4 regions of the Vibrio sp. 9-16B-A1 genome follow, and region 4 is predicted to be linked to each of the others. Evidence: predicted binding sites of a transcription regulator. Region 4 holds the regulator's gene; each other region holds the start of a gene.
What was found. Region 4 encodes PurR, which represses purine synthesis genes. Its sites were predicted from a motif close to TNANGNAAACGTTTNCNTNA; they were not measured.

Region 1 (3,764 bases), on a different contig from region 4:
TAACCACTCTCTGTATCAGTTTGATGAGTTATCGATTTACACCGGCGATTTCTTTACTGCACCATTGCAGCCAATGGAACTGGTTTATGACCGCGCTGCCCTGATCGCTCTGCCGGAAACCGTGAGAGCAGAGTATGCTGCACGTCTGCGCTCGTTGCTCAAGCCGGGTGGCCGCCTGTTATTGGTGACACTGGATTACGATCAGCAGGAAATGGCAGGCCCTCCGTTCAGTGTACCAGCTCAGGAAGTACATCAGCTGTTTGAGGGGATGAAAATCACCCATCTGGAGCGTGATGATGCCGATGAGACTCACCCGAGGATCAAAAAAGGATTGTCGCGCTTTGCTGAAGAGGTCTGGCTGATTGAGGCCTGACTGAAGCGCCGCGGAAATGAAAACGCTCCACCGAAAGGGGAGCGTTTCTTTTTATTTATTTGCGATTACCTTTGACGTGATCAGCGGTTAGTAAATCACTTTCACTTTACCGGCGCTTTCTACCGCATCTTCAATGGCCGTTTCCATTGACTGGCGGCGGGTCAGGGCAACACCCAGACGGCGGCGGCCATCAATATCCGGTTTACCAAACAGGCGCAGTTGCGTCTGTGGTTTTGCCAGTGCATCGCTCATGCCTTCAAAGCGGATATTGTCTGAGGTACCCTGACCCAGGATAACGGCAGAGGCAGAAGGGCCGTACTGCGTGATTTGGCCTACAGGCATACCGGTGAAGGCGCACACGTGCAGAGCGAACTCAGACAGTTCCTGAGAGATAAGGGTCACCAGACCGGTATCGTGCGGGCGGGGGGAGACTTCGTTGAAGATCACCTGGTTGCCTTTAACAAACAGTTCAACGCCGAAAATACCGTAACCACCCAGTGCATTCACGACTTTACCGGCGATGTGCTCAGCCAGTTCAAGTGCTTTAGGTGTCATCAGCTGTGGCTGCCATGATTCACGGTAGTCGCCATCTTCCTGGCGGTGGCCGATTGGCGCGCAGAAGTGAGTACCATCAACGGCGCGTACTGTCAGCAGGGTGATTTCATAATCGAAGTCGACAAAACCTTCCACAATCACGCGGCCGGCACCGGTACGTCCGCCATCCTGAGCGTAGTCCCATGCTTTTTGAATATCGTCAGCAGACTTAATCACGCTCTGGCCTTTACCTGATGAACTCATCACCGGCTTAACCACGCAAGGCGCACCTACGAACTCAACCGCTGCTGCAAACTCCTCGAAAGTATCGGCAAAGCGGTAGCGCGAAGTTGGCAGCTCCAGCTCTTCAGCGGCCAGGCGGCGGATACCCTCACGGTTCATGGTCAGTTTGGTCGCGTTTGCGGTCGGGACAACATTCAGGCCCTGAGCTTCCAGCTCAACCAGCTTATCAGTCGCGATCGCTTCAATCTCTGGTACCACGTAGTGTGGTTTTTCTTTGGCAATCAGCTCTGCCAGTGCATCACCGTCAAGCATATCAATCGCATAGCTGCGATGGGCAACGTGCATTGCCGGCGCGTTCAGATAACGGTCAACAGCGATAACCTCAAGACCAAGACGCTGACACTCAATAGCCACCTCTTTACCCAGCTCACCAGAGCCAAGCAGCATCACACGGGTAGCATCATTTGCAGTAGCAGTACCAAACATATTTAAAAACCTTTTATGTAGTTGAGCTGCGGCGGATCATACCGTTTTTTTGGAAAGACGCAAACGTTTGCCTTTAATTTGTTCAAACATGAAAAAAAGTGGAGAAAGAGGAGGCGCGGATAACAAAAAGGCCCCTGAAAAGGGGCCCTCTTAAACTCACATCACAACAGATTACAAAGAAACGTATTCCACAGTCACATCCGGATTAATCGCTTCCATCGTGCCCTGGGTGTCGATCAGGTGGCTCATTTTGCTGCTGCTGGTCTCTGCCAGTGCAACCGCTTCGATATCTTCAAATGCCTGACCTGCGATGCGCGCCTGAACCAGTGCTACCTGAAGTGGTGGCAGGCTCGGGTTAAATGCCGCATTTTCAGCGTATGCGCCTTTGAAGATGGTGCCGTCTTTCATGCGAAGGGCAACGCCGCTTGGGTTTTTGGTGTAAGGAGAGTGGCTGATGTTCAGCGCTTCTACTGCCTTGCTGACCAGTTCATTGCCGCCTTCATACTGGTTCTGAAGATCTTTTTTGCTCATCAGGCCTTCGGTGATACCAAGATCTGCCGGGCCGAATGAGTCTGGCAGGTACTCCTGCAGGCTCTTTTCATCGCGTTCAGGCAACTGGATCATCAGTTCTTTGGCGGTGGTCAGTTCATTCATGAACTGGCGGCAGTGGCCACAAGGGCTGAAGTTAACGGTAACGTCTTTCAGGCCCTGTTCGCCTTTCATCCAGGCGTGGCTGATTGCAGACTGCTCTGCGTGCACTGTCTGGCCAAGCTGAACGCCTTCAAGCTCTACGTTGGCACCGAAGTAGATGCGGCCAGAAAGGCCACGCGCCAGTGCGCCGACATAGAAATCAGACAGCGGGACATAAGCGTAACCAGCGGCAACAGGAAGCAGCGCAACGCGCAGCTCTTCATCACACAGACCGGAGATCTCCAGCAGTTCACTGAACTGTTCAGGTGAGATGGTAGAGTCAAAACTGTCAGCGGTGATGATCTCACGCAGCTTTGCTGCTACAGCTTCAGGCATTTCTTGCAGGGCCAGCTCGATTTTGTTGTTCATTATGAATCCTTGTAATCATTGCCCTGCGATTATTGACTGTTCTGCAGGGTTTTTCCTCTATTCTAGGAATATTGCGCATTCGGACAGTGATCATGATCACGAATTTGAATGTAACGAAATTGCATTTTGCATTACAGGAGAGATCTCACACATGTAATTGATTACATGCGGAGAAAGTGTGAAGTGTGTCGTGTCCGGCGTCCCTGCCGGAATGATCAGCCGTTGATCATCACATTGAGTACTTCTGCCAGCATATAGGCCAGCGGGGCAAGAATGGAGGTGATAACACCGCAGATTACCAGAGCGAGAGAGCTGAACGCTGCATCGCGCGGGTTCTTCTCGATACAGGTTGCTGTGCCCAGGGCGTGAGAAATGGTACCCATAGTCAGGCCACGTGCCAGTGGGTGTTTAATCCCAATCAGGTTGTAAATCGGGTAGGCCAGTACGGCGCCAAATACCCCGACCAGTACCACCAGTATCGCGGCGATTGCCGGCTCACCGCCAAGGTGGCTGGCGACTTCCATCGCGATCGGGGTTGTTACTGATTTACCCATCAGGCCGGCGACCAGGGTCATGTCCGTTCCCAGGGATACCGCAATAACGGCAGACGTAACCATAGACATAATACTGCCGACACCACAGGCCAGCAGGATCACCCGCCACTTGGCGCGGATTTCCGGCAGTTGCTCATAGAGCGGGTAGGCCAGCGCTACAACCGCAGGCTGCAGCAGGTAACTCAGGCTGTCGCTCTGAGCGTAGTAGGTGTCAAAGTCGACCCCGGTTATCAGCAGCAAACAGATGATTGCAGAAACCGCAATAATCAGCGGGTTGGCAAGCGGGTTATTCAGCTTTTGGGAAACAAAGCGGGCTGCAAAAAAAACAGCAACAGTAATAAGCAGCCACATTATTGTTTATCTCCTTCAAGCAGTTTATCCAGACCTTTTGCCAGGATGACCAGCACAATCGCACTGCCGCCAATGGCACTGGCCAGAATAGGCAGGGCGTTATCAAGCAGCAGCTGATAATGGTTCATCAGCCCAACACTGATCGGTACGAACAGCAGGATCAT
Region 2 (3,764 bases), on a different contig from region 4:
TACCAGGCAAAGCCGTCTTTCTCTTTTTTCTCTTCCAGCCACTCAGCACTGCTCGGCATGTACTGGGTCAGGGCCGAGGTCTCTTTCGCCTGTCTGTGTTTTTCAAACAGGACTTCTGAAAGGTTTACGTTTTGTGTTTCCGCCATATCTCGCTCTTGGCCCGTGGTGTATAGGCTAATCATATAAAAAAAAATGGCCCAAATCCGGGCCATTTTTAAGATTACATAAATATCGCGTTATTTTTTGTTGATAGGGTCAACAAAAGTGATCGCCATATCCCATGGCTGCTCAATCCAGGTGTCCTGCGCAATATCAACGACATAGTCATCAAGCAGTTCAACACCTGCCGGCTTGGCACATACTGCGATCAGCTTGGCTTTTGGATACATTTCACGCAGTTTGCGCGCGGTGTCACCGCTGTCTACCAGATCTTCAACGATAAGGTAGCCTTCACCATCACCTTCCGGTGCTTTCAGTACAGTCATATCCCGCTGATGATCGTGGTCATAGCTTGAGATACAAACGGTATCAACGTAGCGGATGCCCAGCTCACGGGCCAGAATCGCTGCCGGCACCAGGCCACCACGGGTTACACCGATAATGCCTTTCCACTGTTCTGCCGGCATTTGACGTTCAGCAAGCTCACGACAATACATGTGCATATTGTCCCAGGTGATGATAAATTTTTTAGTCATAGTAATCTTCGATCAATCAAGTTTCAGCAGTCATCAAACGTTTGCTTTAAACGATTGCTTATTTACGCCGCTGACAATACAAATTTAAGAATGAAAATGGCAGCCATGATCCACACACTCAGGGAAACATCGCGACCTTTGCCACTGAACAGCTTGATCGCCGCGTAAGCGATAAAGCCCAGGCAAATACCATCTGCAATCGAGAAAGTCAGTGGCATCAGCAAACAGGTCACAACAACCGGAGCCGCTTCTGTCAGGTCGCGCCAGTCAATGCTGACCAGACCAGAGAGCATCAGAATTGCTACATAGAAAAGGGCACCCGCCGTAGCGTAAGCCGGGATCATACCAGCTAATGGCGAGAAGAATAATGCAAGTAGGAACAAAATGCCAACCACAACCGCAGTCAGGCCGGTACGGCCACCCGCCACTACACCAGAAACACTTTCAATGTAAGAGGTTGTGTTCGACGTACCCAGCAGCGCACCCACAGAAGTTGCCGTAGAGTCCGCCAGCAGCGCGCGGTTCAGGCGTGGGATTTTACCATCCTTGCCGATAAGCTCTGCCTTGGTTGCCACTCCCACCAGGGTGCCTGCGGTATCAAACAGGTCAACAAACAGGAACGCGAAGATCACCGAGATCATGCCCACTTCAAAAATGGCTGAGAAATCCAGCTGGAGAAATGTCGGTGCAATGCTCGGTGGCGCAGACATGATGCCGTGATACTGAACGTCACCAAAAAGGATACCCAGACCGGTTACCGCCAGGATTGCGATCATCACCGCACCTTTCACACCGCGGTGAACCAGAGAGATGGTCAGGAAGAAACCTACTGCTGCCAGTACTGCCGGCAGAGAGGTAATTGCGCCCATAGAGACCAGTGTCGCCGGGTTGTCTACTACGATGCCGGCGTTCTTCAGGCCGATAAACGCCAGGAACAGACCGATACCGGCAGAGATACCGGTACGCAGGGAAAGCGGAATTGAGTTGATGATCCACTCACGGATCTTAAACACACTCAGCAGGATAAACAGCACACCGGAAACAAATACCGCTGCCAGTGCCACCTGCCAGGTATGACCCATACCCAGAACCACCGAATAGGTGAAGAAAGCGTTCAGGCCCATGCCCGGCGCCTGAGCGATCGGGTAGTTAGCCACAAAGCCCATGATGAAACAGCCGATCGCCGCCGCCAGACAGGTCGCAACGAAAACCGCGCCACGATCCATGCCGGTGTCCGCCAAAATGGCCGGATTGACAAAAATAATGTACGCCATGGTAAGGAAAGTAGTCACCCCGGCGATAATTTCAGTGCGGACACTGGTTCCGTTCTCACTGAGTTTGAACAACCTCTCAAGCATTGTGGTATCCCTAAAAATGATAAAACTAAACGATTGCGTAAACGATTGGCGCGAATTATAGAGTTATCAAATAGCAATTTCTAGTTCGAAATGGCGTTTTCATCGTATTTTCAGACACAATCTGCGCAAGATAAGCGAAAAAGCAGAGCCACCACAAATCATAAGCCAGGTAAATCAATGGCTAACAACAAAGTTCACTCCGGGTTTGATTCAGGACAATAAAGCATCATGTAGCAAACTTTCACCTAAGAAAGTACGGCTGAAGCGGGACTTAACTGACAATATAGAGGGGTATACGTGCACTCATGCGCACAGGTAAGCAGGAATAAAAAAACGCCACTCAAGAGTGAGTGGCGTGAGAATCATTTCAACCAAATGGTTGTAAGAAAATTCCAAATATTAGGGGGTGAACTTTCGTTCAAATCACATGTTTGGTTAAAACTTAGTAACCGAAACCTGTAAATACGTTGAAGCTTTTGGCGTTAGAAGTACATACGTTTGTGTTAGACCAAAAACTTGCAGAAGACATACCGTTCATAATTATCACCTTAATAAATCAAAACAAAATTCATACTGTTTCTCGGTTCCATGGAGGCGATAGTTCGGACTCATCCTATGAGCATTTAGCGCTTCACTCTGGAAGTGGTTATAAATATACCACCAAGAAATTTTATTACAACCCCAAAACGTGCATAAATCACACTTTTTCGCATAAATTGATTCAAGTCAATTTATACGTGTAATTAAATTACAAAAAGAGCAGTAAACCAGCCTTACTCAGTAGCCAACTTACAAAATGCATGTTCAGGAAATATGACATGCCGCCGGTTTTTGATCTGCTGCAGCACTTTAGACAATCACTTCTCAGTGGTATGCTGTTTTCCCTGCAAAATGAAGGGCAGACAAACCATTTCTGCTGGATCCTCATCCATCCACGGCTGTTTGCCCCATATATAATCAGTTAAGGAGTATTCCGTGTCTGAAATCAGTCAGCTTTCCCCTGCCCCATTGTGGCAGTTTTTCGACCAAATCTGTTCTTTCCCTCATCCTTCCGGTCAGGAAGAAGCTCTTGCGCAGCACATCGTAAGCTGGGCCCAGGAGCAGGGTCTGGACGTACGCCGCGACCCAACCGGTAACGTCTTTATTAAGAAACCAGCTACGGCAGGTATGGAAAACAAAAAAGGCGTAGTACTGCAGGCGCATATCGATATGGTGCCGCAGAAGAATGAAGACACGGATCACGACTTCAGCAAAGATCCTATTCAGCCATACATTGATGGCGAATGGGTAACAGCCAAAGGTACCACCCTTGGCGCAGACAACGGTATCGGCATGGCGACCTGTCTGGCGGTACTGGCTTCTGACGAAATCAAACACGGCCCGCTTGAAGTGCTGCTGACTGTTGATGAAGAAGCCGGCATGACCGGTGCGTTCGGCCTGGAAGCCGGCTGGCTGGAAGGCGACATCCTGCTCAACACTGACTCAGAGCAGGAAGGCGAAGTCTACATGGGTTGTGCCGGTGGTATCGACAGCACCCTGACATTTAAAACTGAGCGTGAAGCCTTGCCACAGGGTTACGTTGTACGCCAGCTGACACTGAAAGGCCTGAAAGGCGGTCACTCTGGCTGTGACGTTCACACCGGTCGCGGTAACGCCAACAAACTGATGGCACGCTTCCTTGCCGGTCACGCTGCAGAGCTGGATCTGCGCC
Region 3 (3,764 bases), on a different contig from region 4:
CAACCTGTCCCGCCAGGGTAAGGCGTGTAACCGCAGGGTTGAGATCATGTTTATTCAGTCGGTGGCTTCCAAGCTGTAATTCTGCTTTTCCCTGCATTCCTTTCTCCGAAAGATCACCCGTTCAACCATCCGGCTCTTAAATTAAAATGCTTGTTCCCACGGTCCTCCGTGGGAATACATATCGTGCTTCCCGTCTGACAGGAATTATCTGCCGGTCAATAGTATCAGCAGTATTCTGATCATGGGCAAATGGCAGCTCAGGTATGCTTTCCCACGCAGAGCATGGGAACGAGAAAGGCAGGGGGATGAAAAAGGCTCCCGAACCGCGTCCCGCGAACCACGCAAAAAAAAGCGGCCACCAAAGTGACCGCTTTCTTATTAGAGAGCTGAGAGTATTAACTCAACCCAATAATATCGCCATTCTCATCGATATCCAGGTTCATAAAGGCTGGCTTTTCCGGAAGACCTGGCATGGTCATCACGTTGCCGCACAGCGCGTAGATGAATCCTGCACCGGCACACAGCTTAAGCTCACGGACTTCAACTTCGAAGTCTGATGGTGCACCTTTCATTGATGCATCTGCAGAAATCGACGCTGGTGTTTTAGCCATACAAACGGCCAGGTCAGTAAAGCCATGCTTATTAAAGCGGGTCAGCTGCTTCTGAGCCAGTTCAGACAGCGCGATGTTGCGTGCGCCGTAGCCGGTCTCGCTCACAGCCATCAGCTTTTCTTCCAGGCTCTGCTCAAGGGTGTAGAGCGGAGTGAAGTCAGATGGAGTTTCACAGGCCAGTGTGACAGCTTCAGCCAGTTTTTCTGCACCTTCGCCGCCTTTACCAAAGGCTTCGCTGATCGCGACTTTCGCGCCCAGTGCTTCAACCCACGATGCCAGCAGTTTCAGCTCTTTGTCGCTGTCCTGCGGGAAGCGGTTGATTGCAACTACGGCAGGCACCTTATATTTGGCAACGTTGTTGATGTGCCATTTCAGGTTCTCAAAGCCCGCTTTCAGTGAGGCTTCATCTTCACCGAAAATCGCTTCCGGCAATGGCTGACCCGGGCGCAGGTCGTAAAGACCAGAGTTCGCTTTCAGGCCACGCAGGGTAGCAACGACAACCGCACAATCCGGACCTTTGCCGGACATGTTCGCTTTGATGTTACACGCTTTCTCAAAGCCCATATCTGAACCAAAACCACCTTCAGTGATGGTGTAATCAGCCAGTTTGGTGGCGATACGGTCAGCAATGATAGACGAGTTACCGTGTGCAATGTTGGCAAAAGGACCCGCATGGATAAGAGTCGGAACGCCTTCCAGCGTTTGCATCATGGTTGGCTCAATGGCCTCTTTCATGGTGACAGTCATCGCACCGGCTACCTGCAGTTCTTCTGCTGTTACCGGTTCACCGTCCAGGTTGTATGCCATTACGATGCGGCCGATACGGGCACGCAGGTCGTGAAGGTCACTGGCCAGTGCCAGAATTGCCATCAGTTCAGAAGCGGCAGAAATATCAAAGCCGTCTTCACGCTCAAAGCCGTTAATGGTTTTACCTGGCTGGTTTTTACCCACGGTGACCATGCGCAGAGCGCGGTCATTGTGGTCCATCACACGACGCCATACGACCTGCTCAGGGTCTATACGAAGGGCTTTCATGCCGGTTTTGGCGCTGAACTCTTCGTAGCCATGGCGCTGCTCGTGGAAAAGACGGGCATCGATAGCCGCAGAAGCGAGGTTATGAGCTGCGGTTACCGCGTGAATGTCACCGGTCAGGTGCAGGTTCAGCTCTTCCATTGGAGCAACCTGACTGTAGCCGCCGCCTGCAGCGCCGCCTTTTACACCAAATACCGGGCCCATGGATGGCTGACGGATACACGCCATCACAGATTTGTTCAGCTTAGCCAGTCCCTGGGCCAGGCCAATAGTGGTAACGGTTTTACCTTCACCCAGAGGGGTAGGGGTAATTGCCGTTACAACGACCAGTTTACCTTCCTGTTTATCTGCAAGACGGTTAAGACAGTCGAGAGAAATTTTCGCTTTGTGGCGTCCGTGCGCGTTAAATTCGTTATCCTGCAGGCCTGCTTTGCGGGCTACAGTATCAATTGAAGAAAGTGGAGTGGAACGACAGATATCGATATCGCTCAGCATTTAAAACCCCCTAAATGCCATAAAGCCAGAGACGAAAACGTTTGCGTGGGCAATATACCTTGCTATTCGGCTTTGTAAAGTGTTTTCGTTAGTGATAAATCACTTCGGCTGGATATATAACTCAGTATAATTGATGTTTGTATAAATAAAAAAGCCAGCGACAGAGCGCTGGCTAAAATTGGGTTACCGATCCCAGTATGTTTCTTCCAGGCTGTCCTCCCGCTCAGGAAGAGAGCGGGTCAGGCGTGGAGAGTGCTGGGTCAGTACTTCGTAGCTTACGCGGTTGGCGTATTTACAGATCTGCGCCAGTGATGAGTAGCTCAGGTACTGGTGGTCGTGCTTCACTGAGTTTGGCACGTTCACCTTGTGATACAGGTTTGCAGCCATGTCGTGCAGCAGGGTAGACAGCGCAGCATCACCGGCACCATTGGTGTTCTTGATTTCCAGCGGGCCGCCAAGGTATGGCTCAATGTGCGAGTACACCTTCATCGCGTTGGTGCAGTCTTGTTTGCGCATCGCGCGGCTGAACTCAAACTGGTTGAAGTTTTCAATACTGCCTTCGCGCAGCGGGTAGTTGGTTTCCCGCTTCACGCTTTCTTCGGTGTAGCTGGCCATGTACAGACCTTCAGGGCCTGCGGTACACAGAACCAGGTCTACCCACTCAAGCGCTTTGTCTGCAGCCTGAAGAGGATCGCTTTCACCGGTCAGGGCTTCGCCTTCTTCTTCGTTCATCGCAACCACAGTGATGTTCTCTTTCAGGTACTCCTGCCACCACTCTGATTTGCCTTCAATCACGTACTTGGTGCCAAGGGTCAGTACCACTGGTACGTCATTCTCTTTAGCCAGTGAAATCGCGCGCTGAACGGCCTGCGGCATTGGGTCGGTTGGTTTACCACGCATCAGGTACGAAGAGACAACCAGGGCTGCCGCTTTCTTAAACACTTTGTCCGGGATGCTTTCAGGAGAAAGCTTGTTCATGTGGCCTTCGTTGATCGCGAAAGTACGCTCGCCATCGTCCGAGATCAGGGTGTAACAGCGGCCGATAGGCCCGTCTACCGTTTGCAGGTAGTTCAGATCCATACGGGCAGAGGTGTTACACAGGTAACGATAGGCGTAAGAACCCACTTCAATGTTCTTGCTCATTACGCCCAGCAGGACGGATTTGCTGTCGGCCAGAACAGAGTAGTTGTGCAGTGTGTTACCAATGGTATCACCCGGGTATTCGTGGGTGATCAGGTGCTTCTCTTTCAGCTCCTGGTAAAGGGCGTCTGCTTTGCTCTCTTCAAGAACCAGCGAATGGCCTTTACTCAGTTCGTATTTGGCAAGAAAGTCATCGTCTACCCGTGCTTCGATATCAACGATGGTTTGTCCTACGCCCACAATAGTAGGGCGGTGCAGCCTTGGTGCCTGACGGATCTGGTTGATCAGAGGATCTCTGGAGTGGCTTGGAAAGTAGTGCTTCGACTTACGCTGACCAGGAAATTTCATGAAAAAAAAGGTGATTGGTTAACAGGGCGCGAATTCTACCACACTTTTTTTATCAAATTGACACTTGTTGCGGGCAAATTGGCAATAAAAATGGCCGGAAATGGAGCAGATTTCATTGAGTGCTTAAATAACCGCCGC
Region 4 (3,764 bases):
CGCAACGTATAAAAGAAAGTAGCCACCAAAGGCTAACAAAAAGTTTTGTTCAATAAAGCCCGCCAGCGCCGCCTGCTGCGTTTTGGCGTTTTCCAGAGTCAGCAGGGGACCAAACTGATAACCCAGCCCCACAATAGCGGCTAACAGTACGATTCCGATAACGACCTTTTTGTTCATCTCAATATTCCGTTTTTATGTCTCTTAGAATTATGACAGGGAAACAGTGAGATTTCTTTCAGATATAAAGAGTTTCATTGTGGTGGCCGGTAAAGCCCGTAAACTGCGTACCACGTACCACGTACCACGTACCACGTACCACGTACCACGTACCACGTACCACGTACCGCGCAACCAAAAACACCGGCATCAAGCCGGTGTTTGTTCACGTTAAATTTTTAGCCCACCTGACTGAGCAGTTCATCACGCCGGGCCTGTGGAATAACAGACCAGTGACTGCCGCGGATCGCTCCCTCAAGCGCCCATAACAGTTCTACGCCCACTTTGCCTGAATGGCTTTGCTGGATGGCTTTATATGCGCCTGCTGCACCCTGATTTTGCAGCTCTTCCACACTGCAGATACCGGCTTTTTTAAGCATTCGTTCGGTACCAAGGCGAAGATTAGGCAGATCTTTCAGACGGTCAGGTTTGGCCTGAGCCTGCTGCTCTTTCTCCTGGCGGGCAATTTCGAGTGCGTGGGTGGCTTCTTCAATGATGATGTTCGGTGTCTGCCACATTGCCTCTGGCAGGGCGAAGTATTTGGTGACCACGGGGAAGCCGCGTTTTTTGTAAATGTAAGGTTCGAAGCCGGCCAGTTTGAAATCTTTTGCTTTCTGGTTGTCAGCGCGGATGAAAAGGGTATCGCCAACCACCAGTGCAAACATTACGTCGTCCGCGAAGACGCCGAAGCCTCCGAACATTGAACGGGATTTAATAGTTCCCAGACTCTCGAAGAGTCTCAGCGAGTTTTTTAGAGTAGGTTTGTTCATGCTGTATGTCCCGGTTTAGAAGTTCCGCCACTAAATTCAGGTCCGAGCATTTGAGCAAATCGATGCATGACTGATAGCGCGAGCTCGCGCTGGTGTGCATATTTGCCATCGGCAACCCCGCTACCATCCCAGTCCCTGACACGTCTCAGTTACTGGATTAGGCCGGTGGCTTTGCGTCCCACCCTTTCAGGTGGTTTGCCCTGTGCGTGACATCAGTTCAGGTTTTCATTTGAAATCGTATTTCGGAGAAAGCCTGATATAAAAAATAATAGTGAAAAAGCGGAATTAACATCACACTCGTCTGCATTTAGTGTGACATTGATCCAAATAAAAGCACGCGTTATGCGTGCTTTGTTTCATTATGCTGCCTTATCCAAGGCGTTTAACTGACTTACGTTCAACCAGCTCAGGTTGCATCTCGAACACGCGGCGCTCATGTTCTTTATCTTTGATGCGCTGCAGCAGCAGCTCGAATGCTGTTTTACCCACACGGCGTTTAGGCTGGTGGATGGTCGTCAGTGGTGGCGAGAAGTACGCCGACAGGTCCATGTTATCGTAACCGATCACGGAAACATCATCAGGGACGCGTAAGCCTTTTTCCTGAAGGCGGCTGATAAGACCCAGCGCCATGGTGTCATTGAAGCAGAACACAGCGGTCGGACGTTTGTCCATCGCCAGGATTTGCTCTGCTGCCATGACAGCAGTATCACATTCGAAGTTACCTTCAATGATGTTCTTCTCTTCGAATGGCAGACCGGCTTCTTCCATTGCGCGTTTGTAACCGGCGATACGCTCTTTACAGATCGCTTTCTCAAACTGACCAGACAGACACATAATGTCTTTGTGGCCGTTTTTGATCAGATAACTGGTCGCCAGGTAGCCACCTTCTTCTGAGTTATCGATGATCTTATCGGCACCTGAACTTTCAGGGCCCCAGTCCATGATAACTTTAGGGATGTCCGCGTGAGCATCAAGCATTTCACGCAGCTCTTCGGTCAGGTCAGAACACATCACCAGGATGCCGTCGACACGTTTTTCTGCCAGCATGCGGATATAGTCGCGCTGCTTTTCGTAGATACCGCCTGTATTACACAGGATCAGGGTGTAGCCCTGGCGGTAACAGTAGCTTTCCACACCATCAACCACTTCCGAGAAAAACGGGTTGGTTGACTGGGTGACCAGCATACCGATAGTACGGGTAGTATTACATTTCAGACTGCGCGCTACGGCACTCGGAGCATAGTTTAGCTCTTTTACTGCCTGCAGCACTTTTTCCTGCGTTGCTTCAGCAACAAAGCGGGTTTTGTTAATCACGTGCGAGACTGTGGTGGTGGACACCCCAGCTAAACGCGCAACATCTTTAATTGTGGCCATATATTTGTTCCTGTTTCTGCCGTATGGGCGCTTTTATCAGTTCTGCCGCAGGGGAAAAGGCCATACTGCGGTCAGAAAAGTTGGCGTGAAAAGCGAACCTGGCTGAAAACATATCTGTTAAAAAACAAAAAACCGCTAACTAACAGCGGCTTACCTTGCTTTCCAAATGGTTTATCATATTTTATCGTTTGCGGTCACAATTCTAGACTCATAATTGAGACCTGACAATCATAAATATGTCATTTTGCCGCGTTTCCATCACACAAATTAATTTTTCTTAACGCCAGCTAAAAAGGTCTGGCAGGCCTATTCGCCCGCCAGGTAGTGTCCGTCCAGGATCAGGAAGTCATGCAAAAGCGACGCTACCGCGGCATAAAAACCAAACTCGTCAAACTGCTGACATTTTTGCTTAAACTGAGGAACCCAGCTCAGCAGGTACTCATCAATGAAGGCTTTCTGTTCCAGGAGCGATGCTTCGAACTTCTCCGGTTTTTCACACTCGTTGGAGCGGATGATGAGGTTACCCAAAAAATCGAGCTCAACGGCCAGGTGATCCGCCGGTTCGTTGAAGCCTTCCTGCATTGAAATGCCTTTTTCCTGCATCAGTTCTTCCATCTGCCGGGCAGGCTCATCATTGAGCAGGCCGCTTTTGCCAATGTACATCGAGGCATAGGGCAGGGCGGCGTTTTTGTCAGTGGTCAGGAACAGACCACAAAAGTCAGCGGCCAGTTCGATCATGGCATCTTCTCTGTCCTGCAGACGGTTAAGGGCATCAACCAGGGCGGTAGTGGACGCTTTCAGCTGCTCTGTTTCACCCAGGCCGCTGATGAAGCTGCGGATCTCAGGGGTGTGATAGGTCGCCAGCTCTTTTTCATTGATCTCCCTGGCAAAGAGGCTGGACAGCCACCAGTATATTTCGGCACGCTTTTCGTTAAACAGCTTGCTCTCTTGCATGTCGGGTACTCCGTAAACTATTGATGTGGCGATTGTATCGCATATATATGAACAGCATCCGGTCGGGTTATGTAAGAAAAAGTGTTGTTTTGACAATATGTTAACAGTCGTCTCCGGTTTGTCTTGCATCAATAAAACCCGGGAAACACTATTAATTTTAGCCTATTTGCTAGAAATGTAACGGATTGTGAATAGAATAATAATGAAATCAGAAGAAATATAAGTGGTGTAGATGAGCTATCACGTTTTGGTCGTTGAAGACGATGTAGTAACACGCAGCAAACTGGCGGGTTACTTTCAAAATGAAGGGTATACCGTCAGCGAAGCCGAAAACGGCGAGCAGATGCGCGAAGTGCTGGCAAACAGCAGTGTGGATCTGGTGATGCTGGATATCAACCTTCCCAGTGAAGATGGGCTGATGCTGACCCGGGAGCTGAGAAGCCAGTCGGA

Region 1: purT (formate-dependent phosphoribosylglycinamide formyltransferase) is a predicted target of PurR. The motif match lies at 1,692-1,711, and genes of this name have one in related genera.
Region 2: ACVB80_RS02805 (NCS2 family permease) is a predicted target of PurR. The motif match lies at 2,075-2,094, and genes of this name have one in related genera.
Region 3: ACVB80_RS01945 (formate--tetrahydrofolate ligase) is a predicted target of PurR. The motif match lies at 2,168-2,187, and genes of this name have one in related genera.

The regions. Positions count from the first base shown of each region.
Region 1 is NZ_JBSDZD010000010.1:17,549-21,312, forward strand. Features, by position in the region: gene ACVB80_RS16035 (thiopurine S-methyltransferase) at 1-373, shown strand, start outside; gene purT (formate-dependent phosphoribosylglycinamide formyltransferase) at 461-1,636, opposite strand; gene cdd (cytidine deaminase) at 1,808-2,695, opposite strand; gene ACVB80_RS16050 (LrgB family protein) at 2,911-3,600, opposite strand; gene ACVB80_RS16055 (CidA/LrgA family protein) at 3,600-3,764, opposite strand, start outside.
Region 2 is NZ_JBSDZD010000001.1:609,920-613,683, forward strand. Features, by position in the region: gene frsA (esterase FrsA) at 1-146, opposite strand, end outside; gene gpt (xanthine phosphoribosyltransferase) at 237-695, opposite strand; gene ACVB80_RS02805 (NCS2 family permease) at 758-2,053, opposite strand; gene ACVB80_RS02810 (aminoacyl-histidine dipeptidase) at 3,029-3,764, shown strand, end outside.
Region 3 is NZ_JBSDZD010000001.1:419,378-423,141, reverse strand. Features, by position in the region: gene ACVB80_RS01950 (OmpA family protein) at 1-79, shown strand, start outside; gene ACVB80_RS01945 (formate--tetrahydrofolate ligase) at 396-2,138, opposite strand; gene ACVB80_RS01940 (inosine/guanosine kinase) at 2,322-3,626, opposite strand.
Region 4 is NZ_JBSDZD010000002.1:213,720-217,483, reverse strand. Features, by position in the region: gene ACVB80_RS04690 (TVP38/TMEM64 family protein) at 1-177, opposite strand, end outside; gene ACVB80_RS04685 (TfoX/Sxy family DNA transformation protein) at 396-986, opposite strand; cyclic di-GMP riboswitch class I at 1,094-1,196, opposite strand; gene purR (HTH-type transcriptional repressor PurR) at 1,356-2,360, opposite strand; gene torD (molecular chaperone TorD) at 2,667-3,314, opposite strand; gene torR (two-component system response regulator TorR) at 3,547-3,764, shown strand, end outside.